4 regions of the Actinomadura vinacea genome follow, and region 1 is predicted to be linked to each of the others. Evidence: riboswitches for the same ligand, from Rfam matches in the RefSeq annotation. Region 1 holds a riboswitch; each other region holds the start of a gene.

Region 1 (3,763 bases):
TCGAACGCGCGGGACCGGGCGATCTCCGCGGCGCTGAAGTCGCGGGACGGGTCCACCGGCGCCGCGCCGCCCGGCACGTCCCCGGGCAGCGGGTTCCACGGCGTGGTGAGGGCCAGCACCGCGCCGACGGCGGCGAACAGCACGAGGGCGGCGATCGCGGCGGCCCGCCGGGACCTGGCGTCGGCCGTCGGCTCGGCGCTCATCGCAGTTCCCTCCGCAGGTAGTCGCGCCATTCGGCGGTGAAACGGGCCGGGGTCAGGCCCAGCACCTCGCGCAGCGCCGCGGCCTCGGACCGCCGTCCCGCGGCCCGGTAGAGCCGGACCAGACTCGCCTCACCGTACCGGTCGGCGATCATGCGGCAGGCCAGCCACGCCTCCTGGTAGCTCTGGGAGAGCCGGCCGGAGGCGGCGGCGTCGAAGGCGGTGCGGCCGGGCAGCCCGGCGGGCAGCCGTCCGGCGGCCACCTCGCGGCGCAGCTCGCGCGCGGCCGACGGCACGCTCACCGGCATGCCGTGGTAGCCGACGTAGTCGGCGAAGCCCTCGATGAGCCAGATCGGGGTGCGGCCGTCGCGCGCCCCGCCGGTGGCGACGTGCGTCAGCTCATGGGTGAGCACGACGTCGCGGCCCAGGTCGTTGAGGCGGCCGAAGGTGCCGGGCGCGATGACGACGCGGTCCGCGCCGGGGCCGCCCGCGGTGGGCGCGACGGTGGCGAGCGCGGCGATCCCGCCCAGGTCGCGGTCGCCGCCCGCCAGCGCGCCGGCCCGGGCGTCGGTGCCGGGCACCAGCGCGACCACCCGCCCGCGCCAGCCCCGGACGGCCGCCGCGCCGGTGATCCGGGCGACGGCGGGGACGGCCTCGTCCAGCCGGCGTGCGATCTCCGCCAGGGCGGGCCCGTCGCCGATGACCAGGCCGGTGCGGCCCCGCACGGCGGTGAGCGGGCCGCCGTCCCAGATCTCGGCGTCGTCGGGGAGACCGCGTTCCGCGCCGGCACCGGTGATCACCCAGGTGCCCGAGCGCGGCGCGAACGCCAGATGCCGGTTGCGCCGCAGCGGGTCGGCGTCGTGGCCGCGCAGCCGGTAGCCGAGCGTGACCTGGACGAGCACGGCGCTCCCGGTGGTGGAGACGACCCGTTCGAACCGCTCCCGCCAGCCGTCCAGCGGAAGCTTGAGCAGGTTGTCGAACATCGCGGCCTGGGCCTGCCGGTAGCCCGCCGGGGCGGCGGCGACCGTGGCCATGAACGCGGCGCGGTCGCGGTCGCGGACGGCCGCGGCCCGGTTGGCCAGGACGGTGGCTACCGCCTCCCGGTCGGGCGGTCCGACATCGGGGCCTGGCAGCGTCCGCGCCTGGTCTCCGGACGCGCTTCGGGCAGGGCCTTCGGAGCCGGCGGCGGACAGGCCCGCGCCCGCGAGGGCGCAGACGGCGGAGCCCGCGGCGATCGCCGTGAGGGCCTTCCGCCGCGGGACTCCGGGTCCGCGCTCCCGATCCATGCGCGAGATCCTATGCGCGCGCCCGTCCGGGCGCGCCGGGCCTCACTTCGACTTGGCGTACCGGGGGTAGCCGTAGCCGACGACAGAGGCTGTGGAACGTTCCCGAACCAGGACGGCGTTGCTGGTGTTGCCCTCCACCGTCTTCACGGTGCCGTCGCCGTTGTCCTTGATCACCATGCCGACGTGCTCGATGTCGTCGATGCTCTTGCTGCCGCCCCAGTTGAAGAAGACGATGGCGCCCGGCCGCGGCTTGTCGCCCCAGCGGCCCTTGTCCTCGAACCATTGGGCGTGCGCGACCGTCCAGGCGTCCATGCCCAGCTGGTCGCTGGCGCCGATCCGGTGGCCGATCCAGGAGATGAACATGCTGCACCAGGCGGCGGAGCTGTAGCCGCCGATGGTGCCGCCGTCGCGCTCCACGGTCTCCTTGGCGCGGTCGGTCGACTTGTACCAGTCCTGGAACTTGGTGTCGCCGACGGCGTCCTCGGAGATCCCGACCTGGGAACGGGCGAGCTTGATGGCGTCCTGGGCGGTGGGCTTCTTGCGCTTGCCGCGCTTGTCGCGCTTGTCGTGCTTGGCCTTGAGGCCCTTGCCCCGCTTGGTCTGGACGGTCTTCGCCTCCGTCACGTTCGCGGCCCCGGCGGCCAAGGTGGCGGGGCGCCGCGGGGAGTCGCCGAAGGCGAGCGACGCCTGCGTGGTGGCGGCGGCCAGGCCGATCACGGTGGCCCCGGCGACGAGGCCGCCGGTAGTACGGAGAGTGATGTTCAAGGGGTTGCGCGTGCGGTGCTTTCCTGGCACGTGGGGGTCTCCTCAGCTTCCATGCCGCCTGCCGGGTTAGCTGACGGGTTCGGGCGTGGAAGCTGCCCTACGGCCTGGTCAAAGGCCGATTCACCCCGGATGGGACGTGGGTCCCCGGCTCCGCTCGCGCGGACTCGGCGGTGGGCGCCCGTGCTGTGCGGACGCCCGTTGTTCGGATTTCGGTCAGATCACCCTGCGTACACGTGTACGCGGATGAGGGGGTAGGGCGTGGCCGCCCGGGCTCGCCACGGGACAGTGTGTGGGGGAGTCCCGAGGGAGACGGGGACGGGCGGCCACGCCGTGGCCATGTGTTGTCAGGGGTACTGCTGGAGATGGGCGGCCCGGGAACAGGGCACGCCCGCGGCCGGGGCCCGATGGGGGGACCGCCGTGGCGCGCTCTCAGAGCCCATGCGCGTCGAGGGTGCGCTCACGGTGCGGCCGGGCCGGCCGTTGGGAGGGGGACGCGGCACCTGGAAGGTGCCGAATCGAAGGCGGCACCTGGAGGGCGCCGTCGGGGCCGCGGTGCGCGGGTGCCGCGCGGGGCCCGGGCGGCACCTGGGGGGTACCGCGAGTGGACACAAGATAGCAAAGGTCTACGAGATGGCAAATAGGCGACAAAAAGCCGCCGGACCTGGAATAACGCGGTCCGGCGGCCTTCGTCCAGCCATCGATCCTCGGCTCAGGGGCGACCGGCCCCGTAGTAGTTCGAGGCGTAGTAGCCGGACATGATGGGCACGATCTCGACGTTCTTGCCCGTGCGCGGGGCGTGGATCATCTTGCCGCCGCCCACGTACATGCCCATGTGGTTGAGGCTGTTGAAGAACACCAGGTCACCGGGTTGCAACGCGCTCTTGGAGACCCTCTTGGTGGCCGCGTACTGCGTGTTGGTCGTGCGGGTGACGTTGACGCCCGCCGCCCCCCACGCCCTCATGGTGAGCCCGGAGCAGTCATAGGTTCCGGGGCCCGTGGCGCCGTACTCGTAGGGCTTGCCGAGCTGGGCGTAGGCGAAGTTGAGCGCCGTGCGGGCCGAACCGCTGGCCGGACCGGTGTAGGAGCCGCCGGTGCTGCCGCCGCCCGAGGAGCCGGACGGCTCGCCCAGCCGGGCCAGCAGCGTCTTCTGCTTCTTGATCGACTTCTCGACCTCGGTCTTCTTGGCCTTGGCCTCCTTGGCCTTCTTGGCCGCCTCGTCGTAGGCGGCCTTGGCCTGGGCCTGCTCCCGCCGCAGCCGCTGCGCCGACCCCAGGAACTGGGCCAGCTCGGAGTTGCGGTTGCGGGACAGGTGCTGGAACACGGCGGCCTGGTCGAGCACGGCCTGCGGGTTCTCGTTGCCGACGAAGCCGGCCACGTCGCCGGTGTTGCCCTGCTTGTAGGCGGTCGCCGCCATCTGCGCGACCTTCTCCTGGAGCTGGTTGAAGGTCGCCAGCTCCTCCTTGCCCGCCGCCTGCGTCGCCTTCCACTTCTTCTTGGCGACCTTGAGCTGCT
Region 2 (3,763 bases), on a different contig from region 1:
AGGCGCCCGCCAGGCCGGGCGATGTCGTGGGCGCGTACGTCAATCCCGCGAAGGCGCTGGAATTGCTCGGCTGGAAGCCCGAGTATTCCATCGAGGACGCCATTCGCCATTCGCTGGAATGGGCGGCGCGGCGGAGCCGTATGGACGCGGCCTGATCTTCGGGTGACCCGCCGCGCGCGGTGCGGACGGACGTGCGAGAGTATGGGATCGGTCACACGTCCGGTACCACCGAGGAGGCGCGTTGAGCGGCGATGTGCGGATCACCGTGACGCGGACCCTGAGCAAGGAGCAGCAGGTCCGGCGGGAGCGACTGATCGAGGCCGCGCGCCTGCTGGCGTTAGAGGGCGGCTACCCGGCCGTGACCATGCACGACGTGGCCGACCGTGCCGGGGTGGCGCGTGCCACGGTGTACCGCTACTTCGCCACCAAGGACCACCTGCTGACCGAGGTCGCCGCCACCTGGGCGCACCGGATCACCGACGACATCGACTCCCTGGCGGTCGGGACGACCCCGGTGGAGCGGCTCACGTCGATGCTGGAGCGGGTGGTCCGGGTGGCGGCCGAGGAGTTGACGCTGACCTCGGCGATCGTCCAGGCGGTGACGGCGGACGACTCCAGCGTGGACGACGCCCGCACGGTGCTCTTCCTGTTCGTCCGGGAGCGGCTGGCCGCGGCGATCGGCGATCCGGTCCCGGACCGGGAGGAGATCGAGATCGTGCTCGGGCACGTGCTGCTGGCCGGGCTGGTCAGCCTGACCTCGCTGCGCCGCCCGGTGGACGAGGTGGCCGCGATGGTGCGGACGTCGGGGCGGCTGGTGCTCACCGGGGCCATGGCGCCCCGCGCGCTGTGAGGCGCGCCGCTCACCGGGGCTGACCTCCGCTTGGTGTGGCCTTTGTCTCATGCCCCGCCGTTTGACAGGCGTTCCGCGCGGCAGGAAGGGGCCAGGGCGCGTTTTTGCCCCTGGGGCGGGCGCTTTGCCCTCGATTTGCGCTGAGCAGGAAGTTTGATACCTTCTGTCTGGTTCCGGGGATGCACTCCATGCGTCGCCGGGGGCCGGCGAGCCGCACCCGGACAGGGGCGAGCCCGCCATCACGGTCGCGTGTGCGGATTTCGAACCCGCGCGAACCGTGGTCATCCATCTGATCGCAGTGCGGCGGCCATCGACGGCCGCCGCTCCGCCGAGTCCGATCCCGCGCCGACGACGGCGCCCGGAGCCGGGGACCCATCTCTCTGGGGTGAATCGGCGCACTTCCACGTGCGCCGTAGGGCGACTTCCACGCCCGAATCCGACAGCTAACCCGGTAGGCGGCCATGGAAGGAATCAGGAGACCCCTGCCTTGTCGTTCCGCTCGAACCATTCCCATAGTGCCCTGCTCGCCACCCTCCGCGACCGCGCGGGCGAGCTGACCTCCCAGACCCTGGCCCTGCGGGGCCGCGCCGCCACCGGCGTCATCGGCGGCGTCGTCCTCGGCGCCCTGACCTTCGGGTCGGCCCTGGGCGCGGTCGCCTCCGCCGAAGCCGCCCCCGCCTCCGGCGCCGCCAAGGCCCGTCAGGCCGCGCCGGCCGCCGCGCCCGAGAAGGCCGACAAGTACGCCAAGTCCGCCACCACCCAGCAGGTCATCAAGCTGGCCGAGAAGCAGGTCGGCATCACCGAGGGCCAGGGCGGCGAGACCAAGTTCCACGACTGGTACATCAAGAGCAACGCCGCCAAGCTGACCGCCGCGCGCGACGGCGGGAGCGTGTCCGAATACAAGGGCGCCCAGTGGTGCAACATGTTCGTGTCCTGGCTCGGCGCGAAGGCCGGCCTGAAGGGCATGGGCGCCGATGCCTACACCGTCGCGCACGCCGAGTGGTTCAAGAAGACCGGCCGCTGGGGCCAGAAGGCCAAGCCCGGCGCCGTGGTGTTCTTCGCCTGGAACGGCGGCGGCATCTCCGGCATCGAGCACGTCGGCATGGTCGTCAAGGACAACGGCGACGGCACCATCACCACCATCGAGGGCAACACCGACAACGCCGTGAAGGAGAAGGTCCGCGACAAGTCGACGGTCGCCGGGTACGGCTACCCCGACTACCGGAGCTGACCCCCCGGCCCCGGCCTGGAACCGGCGAGGGCGTCCCGCCACCCGTGATCACTTCCTGATCGCGGGAGGGCGGGGCGCCCTTCGGCGTCTCACGTCCGCCACGCGAGAACGCGAAGATCGACACCCGCTTGATCCCATATCGACCCGTCCATTGCGCTGTGTGGAAATCACTAGCCGGAGTACGGATTCACGGGCCATGGGGGGATTCGATGGGGATCCGGCCGGACGTCAGCGTCATCGTGATCGCCTACAACGATGCCCGGCGGCTTCCCCGCGCGGTCGGATCGGTGCTCGCCCAGTCGCTGGGCAGCGTCGAGACGGTGATCGTGGACGACGCCAGCAGCGACGCCACCGGCGCCGTCGCCGACCGGTTCGCCGCCGCGCGCCCAGGGCGGATCCGGGCCGCGCACCTGCCGGAGAACTCCGGCGGCTGCGGCCGGCCCCGCAACACCGGGGTGGAACTGGCCCGCGGCGCGTACGTGATGTTCCTCGACAGCGACGACGTCCTCGACCGGCACGCCTGCATGAACATGGTCGCGGCGGCCGAGGAGACCGGCGCCGACCTCGTCTCCGGTCTGTGCGTGCGGTCCTATCGCGGCCCGCCGCCCAAGGAGACGCCCTGGTACGCCCGGCTCTACCGGAACCGGGCCGTGCACGGGTCCGTCCTGGAGCGCCCCGACCTGCTCTACGACACCCTGTCCACCAACAAGTGCTACCGCCGCGGCTTCCTCGCCGAGCACGGGCTGCGCTTCGCCGAGGACGTGCACTACGAGGATCTGCTGTTCACGGCCGAGGCCTACCTCGCCGCGTCCCGGATCGCGACCCTGCCGCACCGCGTCTACACCTGGTGCGTCGAGCCCGCCGCGGACCGCCCGTCGATCTCAAACCGGCGGGGCGAGCTGCGCAACCTGGCCGACCGGCTGGAGGTGCACCGCCGGATCGACCGCGCGTTCCTGGCGCACGGGGCCGAGCACCTCAAGCTGGCCAAGGACGCCAAGTTCCTGAACCACGACCTGCTTCTTTACCTCCGCGACCTGCGGACGCGGGACGAGCCGCACCGGGCGCGCTTCCGCGGGCTGGTCGCCCCCTACCTCGCCGAGCTGCACCCCGGCACGCTGGAGGCCGCCGGCCGGCTGCCCGCGATCGCCGCGTACATGGTGCGGCGCGGGGACGTCGACGGTGCCGTCGCCGCCGCCGAACTGGCCCGCAAGCGGATCCCCGAGCTGGGCGCCGACCTGGTGGAGCGGGACGGCCGGATCTACTGGGGCGGCCGCCACCTGCAGGACGCGCGCGCCCGGGAGATCCTCGACGTCACCGCGCTGGGCCTGCGCGCGCGGCCGCTGAGCGGCCTGCGCCCGGCCGTCACCGTGACCGAGCTGCGGCGGGACGGCCGGCGCGTCACGATCGCGGGCCGGATCGCCAACCCGCTCGGCCGCATCCCGGCAGGTGCCGGGCCCGCCGGGACGCTGGAGCTGAGGGACCGGCGCCGGCCCCGCCGGACGCTCCGGATCCCGGTCCGGCTGGCGCACCGGAGCGAGCGGATCGAGTGGCGGGCCGTGTTCGACTCCGCGCGCCGGCTCCGTCCCGTCGGGTTCGTCGATCCGGTGTGGGACGCCCGGCTCGCACTGCGCGCGGACGGCGAGCGGTTCACCGTCCCGGTCACCGCGGGACGGACCGGCGCG
Region 3 (3,763 bases), on a different contig from region 1:
GCCAACGCCCCGGTCGACGACCGGCCGGTGAGCGCCATCCCCGAGGGGTTCTCCGGCACATGGAAGGGCACCGCGGTCAACCCCGGGCGCGGTGCCTCCTTCCCGGTCGAGGTGACGTTCAAGGCGGGCGAGACGACGGCCCGGGCCGTGTACCCGCGGAGCCGCTGCACCGGGACGCTCACCTTCACCAAGGGCACCAACCGGCAACTGCAGATGATGCTGGCGATCCCGAAGCCGTGCTCGAACGGGACCGTCCAGGTGAGCCGGCAGCCGGACGGCACCCTGCAGTACGCCTGGAGGACGCGCGCCGGGACCCCGCTCGGCTACCAGGGCAAGCTCACCCGCGCCTGAGCGGCGCCGGGCGGAGATGACCGGAATGCCAATTTAATCGTGATTTAAGGGCTCTTTCTGCAAGAGATCCATTAAAGTACCTCCGGGCTGACCGGTCATGTCAGCCGCCGCGGGCACCGCGCACGGTCCCGCCGGAGAGAAGGAGAGCTCTTGCGGACTGTCCACCGAAGGGTGCTCGTCGTCGGCGCGGCCGCCACCTGCGTCGGCGCGACCGGCACGCTGCCCGCCGCCGCGGCCCCCGCCGCGGCCGGCCCGGTCACCGTCACCGCGGCGCGCGGGACCCCGCTGCCCGGCCGGTACATCGTCACGCTCAAGTCCGGCGAGTCCACCGCCTCGGCGGCCAAGCGCGTGCGCGCCACCTCCGTCAAGCTCTTCGACGGGGTGCTGAACGGCTTCGCCGCCAAGCTGAGCACCACGCAGCTGGACAAGCTGCGCCGCGACCCGGCCGTGGCCGCGATCGAGCAGGACCAGGTGGTGAAGGCCGTCGGCACGCAGCGCTCGGCGACCTGGGGCCTGGACCGCATCGACCAGCGCAGGCTGCCGCTGTCGAAGACCTACACCTACAAGTCGACCGGCACCGGCGTGACCGCCTACGTGATCGACACCGGGCTGGCCTCCACGCACCCCGAGTTCGGGAACCGGGCCTCGGTCGCCTGGGTGGCTCCGGAGTTCGGCGGCGACGGCTGGGACCGCAACGGGCACGGCACCCACGTGGCGGGCACCATCGGCGGCAAGACCTGGGGCGTGGCCAAGAACGTCAAGCTGCGCGGCATGCGGGTGCTGGACGCCGAAGGCTCCGGCTCGATGTCGACCATCGTGCAGGCCGTCCAGTGGCTGGAGCGGAACGCCGCCAAGCCCGCCGTGGCCAACCTGTCGGTCGGCGGCCCCAAGTCCGCGGCGCTGAACACGGCGGTGCAGAAGCTGTCGCAGTCGGGCGTGTTCGTCTCCGTCGCGGCCGGCAACGAGAACCAGAACGCCTGCAACACCTCCCCCGCCGGCGCAGGCTGGGTGATGGCGGTCGGCGCCACCACCGTCTACGACAACCGCGCGACCTGGTCCAACCACGGCTCGTGCGTGGACATCTTCGCGCCCGGTTACGGGATCACCTCGGCGTGGCCCGGCGGCGGCAAGTCGACGATCTCCGGAACGTCGATGGCCGCCCCGCACGTCAGCGGCGCCGCCGCGCTGTACCTCGCCGGGAACCGCGGCGCCACGTTCCCGCAGGTGCAGAAATGGCTGAACGACAACTCCACGAAGGGGCGAATCGGGCGACTTCCGTCCGGCACGGCCAACAGGCTTCTGTACAAGGCCGGCCTGTGAGTCCGGTCACGTAGGATGGCCCGGCTCCCAGGAGAAAGACATGATTCTCTGTTGCCCTGCCCTTCCAGGGGTCACAGGGGTTTAATCTTGGCGAGGATCCGAATGGTTCCTTACAGTTCGATGGCATTCGGCCGGTGACCGCTTCGTCCCCCGGGGCGGGTCCGGCCGGACCAGCCGAGTCCCGCGGCGCAGTTCGCCCGGGAACCGGGGAACCACAGCCGGACGGTCCGGGGCGGCGACGCTCCGGCCCAGACCGGCCGGGGTGAATTCACCGTCCACCAGCTCGGGCGGTGATAGGGCTGACTCCCGGCCCGAATCCGTCAGCTAACCCGGTAGGCGATCGAGGAGAGGAGAGGACGTGGAGGGGACCCCCAACTCCACCCCCAGTTGGCAATCGCGGCTGCGGCGTCCCGCCCTGGCACTCGTGGCACTCGCAGGTGCCCTGCCACTGGCCGCGGGCACCACGATCACCGCGCCCCCCGCACAGGCGGAGCCGGGCGACGGGGGCCGCATCCGCAAACTGAACGCCCAGATCGAGAAGCTCGACAAGGCGTACGGCGGCGACCTGGCCAAGCTGAAGGACGCCCAGTACGGCGTCAAGAAGGCCCTGGACCGCACCAAGGTGCTCAACAGCGACCTCCAAGCCGCCCGCGGCCTGGTGGCCCAGCTGGCGGCCTCCCAGTACATGACGGGCGGCGCCGACCCCTCGGTCTCCGTGCTCGCCGACAGCGACCCGTCCAACGCGCTCAGCAACGTCACCCTGGTCAGCCACGTGGCGCAGAACCAGTCCGCCAAGGTGCAGCAGATCCAGCAGCTGGTGAACGAGCAGGCGAAGGCCAAGCGCGAGGCCGAGCAGAAGATCAAGGACCTGGAGAAAGAGATCAAGGACCTGGTCAAGGAGAAGGCCCGGGTCAAGGCGCTGATCAAGAAGTTCAAGCCGGAGTCGCCCAGCACCGGCATGGGCGGAACCACCCCCCGGATGGCCAAGACCAAGAACACCATCGACATCGAGTTCGGGCCGTTCCCCACCATCGGCTGCTACCGCGGCGGCGCCGACGCCCAGGACCACGCCACCGGCACCGCCTGTGACTTCATGGTCACCACCGGCGGCTCGATGGCGTCGGGCAGCGCACAGACCAAGGGCGACCAGACCGCCGCCTACGCCATCGCCAACGCCAGCAAGCTCGGCATCAAGTACGTCATCTGGCGCCAGCGCATCTACGACATGCGCAGCCCCGGCTGGCGCAGCATGGAGAACCGCGGCGGCGCGACGGCCAACCACTACGACCACGTCCACATTTCGGTCTTCTAGCCGTATGCCGCTCTGACCAGGGCCGCACGTCACCCGAGAGGGAACATCTCAGACTCAGATCATGGATCGTGCGCAGGTCGAAGCCGGCACTGTCTTCGCGTGGCCGGGCGACGAGCGACCAATGCGCGTGTTGCTTCGCGACGCTGAGGTCGCCATGTACGACGCTTGGTGGCCGCACCTCCAGACCTGGGGCCTGGGGGATCTGAAGCGGACCAGGCGAAAGCGCGTCAGCTATTACGTCACAGACGTCACCACGTTGGCGGCAAAGGCAACTTTCCTGCGCACAGAGCCTTTGACCGACGACGAAACCGCGTTGCATCGCCCAGACCTCCGATTCTCCCTGGCGCAATGCGCTGAGGTGCAATGGCCGGCGGAGGCACCCGATGCCACGGTCCGGTTTACTGAGCACCTGAGGGCTTCCGGCTGCTGGGATGCTCTGGCCGGCAGCACATTGAACGTGCCCGAGATCTATCTGCTTCCGTTCGGGCCCGACGGAGGCACGAAGGCGGGCGTCCGAGTGAAGGCAGACACCGGGATCGCCTTCACCGCCAGAGAGCTGATCAGCAAAGCGGCGACCATAGAAGCCCCATGGGTCAGATCAGTGGTCCCGACACAGGGCGTGGGCATCTACAGATCAGGACTGCAACGGGGGCTTCCCGCGTACTACCTGTGGGGCAACGAGAGCCGGCTGCAGTCCTAGCCGTCGAGCGACTGGCCCCTTCCCCATTCTCAGGAGGTTGCAACCTGGGTTGGAAGGGTGCGGGCTCCCCCCGACCCCGT
Region 4 (3,763 bases), on a different contig from region 1:
CTCGGCGTGCCGCTGCCCGAGATCGGCGCGCTCACCGTGAACGGCGAACCGGTCGAGCCGGGCCACCAGCCGGCGGCGGGCGACGAGGTGGCGGTGGCGGCCGTGCCCCGTCCGCAGCCCGTTCCGCTGGAGCCCGGCCAACTCGCGCCCCGGTTCCTGCTCGACGTGCACCTCGGCACGCTGGCCCGCCGCATGCGGCTGCTCGGGCTCGACACCGCCTACCACAACGACATGGACGACCCCGCGCTCGTCGTCCAGGCGAACGAGGAGGGCCGGGTCCTGCTGACCCAGGACCGCGGCCTGCTGCGGCGGCGGGCACTGTGGTTCGGCGCGTACGCGCGCGGCTCGCGCCCCGATGACCAGCTGCGCGACCTGCTGGAGCGGTTCGCGCCCGAACTGCGGCCGTGGACGCGCTGCACCGCCTGCAACGGCGTGCTGGCCCAGGTCGACAAGGAGGAGGTCGAGCGGGACCTGGCCGACGGCACCCGCCGCAGCTATGACGTGTACGGCCGCTGCGTCGACTGCGGCCAGGTGTACTGGCGCGGCGCGCACGGCGACCACCTGGAGACGATCGTCCAGGACGCGGCCCGGATCGTCGCCGCCGCCCGTAACGGCGCCGAAACGCCGCAGAGCGCGGCCTCCTGAGACGCGGACGGCCGCCGTCCGGCATCATGCCGGACAAGAGAGGGGCTGGTTGCGATCGGTGTTGTGGTGGGCGCGGCGATCATTTCCGGGGGGCGGCTGCTGGCCGCGCAGCGGGCGGAGCCGCCCGAGCTGGCGGGCGGCTGGGAGTTCCCGGGCGGCAAGGTCGATCCCGGCGAGTCCGACGAGGACGCCCTGGTCCGGGAGTGCCACGAGGAGCTGGACGTCAAGATCGCGCTGGCCGCGCGGATCGGCGGCGACTGGCCGCTGAGCCTGGGCGGCGTGCTCCGCGTGTGGACGGCGACGATCATCGAGGGCGAGGCGAGACCGCTGGAGCATCTGGCGCTCCGCTGGCTCGGCGCGGACGAACTCCACGACGTGCTGTGGCTCGCCGGGGACCTGCCCGTGGTGGAGGCCGTCCGCCCCCACCTGCGAGGCGCCGCGGGCCCCTGACCGCCGTTCGGCCGGCCGGCCGTCCTCGCCGGGGCCGTCGCCGGCCCCGGCGGGCGGTCACTCGATGCGGTTGGCGCCGGCGTAGTCGGAGCGGTCGGACAGCTTGGAGATCTTGACGACGTCGCCGGTCTGCGGGGCGTGCAGGTACTTGCCGTCGCTCAGGTAGATGCCCATGTGGTGCAGGTCACCGCCGAAGTAGACCAGGTCGCCGGACCTCAGCTCGCCCTTGCCCACCTTGCGGCCCTGGCCGAACAGGTCGCCGGTGTAGTGCGGAAGGCCGGGCTTGCCGACCTTGCCGTAGGCCCAGACGACCAGGCCCGAGCAGTCGAAGCTGCTCGGCCCCGCGGCGGCCCACACGTACGGGCTGCCGATCTTGCTCAGTGCCTTGCGGGCCATCTTGGCGGGCCGGCCGGAGCCCTTCACGGTCGCGCTCAGGCCCGTCCCGGGGTCCTTGGCGGTGGTGGTGGTCAGCTTGTCGAGTTGCCGGGTGACCTCGTCCACCTTGGCCTTGGCCGCCTCGCGGGCGCTCAGGGACCGGGCGGCGGCCCGCCGGACCTGCGCGGTCCTGGCCGCGGCGGCCTGCTGGGCGCGGACGGCGCCGTCGATCTGGGCCTGGAGGCGGTTGACGGCCGCGGCCCGGCTCTGGGCCAGGTAGGCGGAGGCCGACAGGCCGGTGGCGCCGCCGCCGGCGAACATCATGTCGGGGCCGCCGGTCATGTAGTCGGCGGCGGCGAGGCGGCCGAGTTCCTCGCGGGCGGGAGCGGCCTGGGCCTGGAGGGTGTCGGCGGCCTTGGCCGCGTCCAGCTCGGCCTGCTTGGCCTTGCCCAGCTCGACCCGGGACTTGTTGTAGCGCTCGGTCAGCTTCTCGGCCTCGGTGTTGAGGGCGTCCAGCCGCTTGCGCAGCTCGCTTTCGCCGGGCGCCGGTGCGGCGGCGTGCGCGGACGCCGGGGAGGCGGACGCGGCGGGGGAGGTGATGGGGAGGCCGACGCCGCACACGACGAGCGAGGCGGTGGTGAGGGCGGGCACGACGAGTCGACGTTTGGGGGGTGCCGGTGTCAAACCGGTGTCTCCTCTCCTTGGCCGCCTACCGGGTTAGCTGTCGGGTTCGGGCCAGGAGTCGCCCTACGGCGCGCACCAGGGAGTGTGCGCCGATTCACCCCGGGGGTCTGGGTCCCCGGTTCCCTCGCGGGATTCGGCGGTCCGGCCGTCGTCCCGGGGGGCGGGACTCCGAACGACCGGATCTGCAGGAGCGTACAAAATTGGGGCAAAATTAGCCAAATAGAGTATTTGTGACGGATCGGGCAAGGGGGTGGGGCGAGGGAGCCCCTACGGCCAAGTAGAATCAGGGGGTCGCACGTCTGCGGCGGACCCCACACTCTCACCCAAGGCGAGACCGCATGCCCATCTCCACGCGCGATGACCTCCGGAACGTCGCCATCGTCGCCCACGTCGACCACGGCAAGACGACGCTGGTCGACGCCATGCTCTGGCAGTCCGGGGCCTTCCGCGAGAACCAGGACGTGGACGACCGCGTCATGGACTCCAACGACCTGGAGCGTGAGAAGGGCATCACCATCCTGGCCAAGAACACCGCCGTCCGGCACGCCGGGATGACCATCAACATCATCGACACCCCGGGCCACGCCGACTTCGGCGGCGAGGTCGAACGCGGCCTGTCCATGGTCGACGGCGTCGTGCTGCTGGTGGACGCCAGCGAGGGCCCGCTCCCGCAGACCCGGTTCGTGCTGCGCAAGGCGCTGGGCGCGCGGCTCCCGGTGATCCTGGTGGTCAACAAGACCGACCGCCCGGACGCCCGGATCGACGAGGTCGTCGACGAGACCTACGAGCTGTTCATGGACCTCGACGCCGAAGAGGACCAGATCGACTTCCCGATCGTGTACGCCTCCGGCCGCGCCGGCCGGGCCTCCCTCACCAAGCCCGGCAACGCCGAGATGCCCGACAGCCCCGACCTGGAGCCGCTGTTCCAGGTCATCAAGGAGACCATCCCGGCGCCGTCCTACGACCCCGACGCCCCGCTCCAGGCGCACGTCACCAACCTGGACGCCTCCAGCTACCTGGGCCGGATCGCGCTGTGCCGGGTGCACTCGGGGATCATCAAGAAGGGCCAGCAGGTCGCCTGGTGCAAGCGCGACGGCAGCGTCGAGCGGGTCCGGGTCAGTGAGCTGATGATGACCGAGGCGCTCACCCGCAAGCCCGCCGACGAGGCCGGTCCCGGCGACATCATCGCGCTGGCCGGCATCCCGGAGATCATGATCGGCGAGACCCTGGCCGACCCCGACGACCCGCGCCCGCTGCCGCTGATCACGGTGGACGAGCCGGCCATCTCGATGACCATCGGCACCAACACCAGCCCGCTGGCCGGCCGGGAGAAGGGCACCAAGGTCACCGCCCGGCTGGTCAAGGACCGGCTGGAGCGCGAACTGGTCGGCAACGTCTCGGTCCGGGTGCTGCCGACCGAGCGTCCCGACGCCTGGGAGGTCCAGGGCCGCGGCGAGCTGGCGCTGGCCATCCTGGTCGAGAACATGCGCCGGGAGGGCTACGAGCTGACCGTCGGCAAGCCGCAGGTCGTCGCCAAGGACATCGACGGCAAGCGGCACGAGCCGGTCGAGCGGCTCACCGTCGACATCCCCGAGGAGCACCTGGGCGC

What was found. Region 1 has a riboswitch for cyclic di-AMP ahead of ABD340_RS06680 (CHAP domain-containing protein). Riboswitches for the same ligand answer to the same signal wherever they lie in the genome.
Region 2: another riboswitch for cyclic di-AMP. It lies ahead of ABD340_RS19570 (CHAP domain-containing protein); the one in region 1 lies ahead of ABD340_RS06680 (CHAP domain-containing protein).
Region 3: another riboswitch for cyclic di-AMP. It lies ahead of ABD340_RS00425 (coiled-coil domain-containing protein); the one in region 1 lies ahead of ABD340_RS06680 (CHAP domain-containing protein).
Region 4: another riboswitch for cyclic di-AMP. It lies ahead of ABD340_RS17980 (C40 family peptidase); the one in region 1 lies ahead of ABD340_RS06680 (CHAP domain-containing protein).

What each region holds. Positions count from the first base shown of each region.
Region 1 is NZ_BAAARW010000005.1:25,123-28,885, forward strand. Features, by position in the region: gene ABD340_RS06670 (M48 family metallopeptidase) at 1-203, opposite strand, end outside; gene ABD340_RS06675 (putative metallopeptidase) at 200-1,486, opposite strand; gene ABD340_RS06680 (CHAP domain-containing protein) at 1,529-2,281, opposite strand; cyclic di-AMP (ydaO/yuaA leader) riboswitch at 2,291-2,431, opposite strand; gene ABD340_RS06685 (C40 family peptidase) at 2,961-3,763, opposite strand, start outside.
Region 2 is NZ_BAAARW010000012.1:921,560-925,322, reverse strand. Features, by position in the region: gene galE (UDP-glucose 4-epimerase GalE) at 1-155, shown strand, start outside; gene ABD340_RS19575 (TetR/AcrR family transcriptional regulator) at 242-850, shown strand; cyclic di-AMP (ydaO/yuaA leader) riboswitch at 1,184-1,323, shown strand; gene ABD340_RS19570 (CHAP domain-containing protein) at 1,338-2,081, shown strand; gene ABD340_RS19565 (bifunctional glycosyltransferase/CDP-glycerol:glycerophosphate glycerophosphotransferase) at 2,291-3,763, shown strand, end outside.
Region 3 is NZ_BAAARW010000001.1:93,752-97,514, reverse strand. Features, by position in the region: gene ABD340_RS00435 (serine/threonine protein kinase) at 1-351, shown strand, start outside; gene ABD340_RS00430 (S8 family peptidase) at 502-1,671, shown strand; cyclic di-AMP (ydaO/yuaA leader) riboswitch at 1,834-2,026, shown strand; gene ABD340_RS00425 (coiled-coil domain-containing protein) at 2,030-2,983, shown strand; gene ABD340_RS00420 (hypothetical protein) at 3,045-3,683, shown strand.
Region 4 is NZ_BAAARW010000012.1:562,589-566,351, reverse strand. Features, by position in the region: gene ABD340_RS17990 (Mut7-C RNAse domain-containing protein) at 1-645, shown strand, start outside; gene ABD340_RS17985 ((deoxy)nucleoside triphosphate pyrophosphohydrolase) at 712-1,095, shown strand; gene ABD340_RS17980 (C40 family peptidase) at 1,153-2,154, opposite strand; cyclic di-AMP (ydaO/yuaA leader) riboswitch at 2,161-2,303, opposite strand; gene typA (translational GTPase TypA) at 2,493-3,763, shown strand, end outside.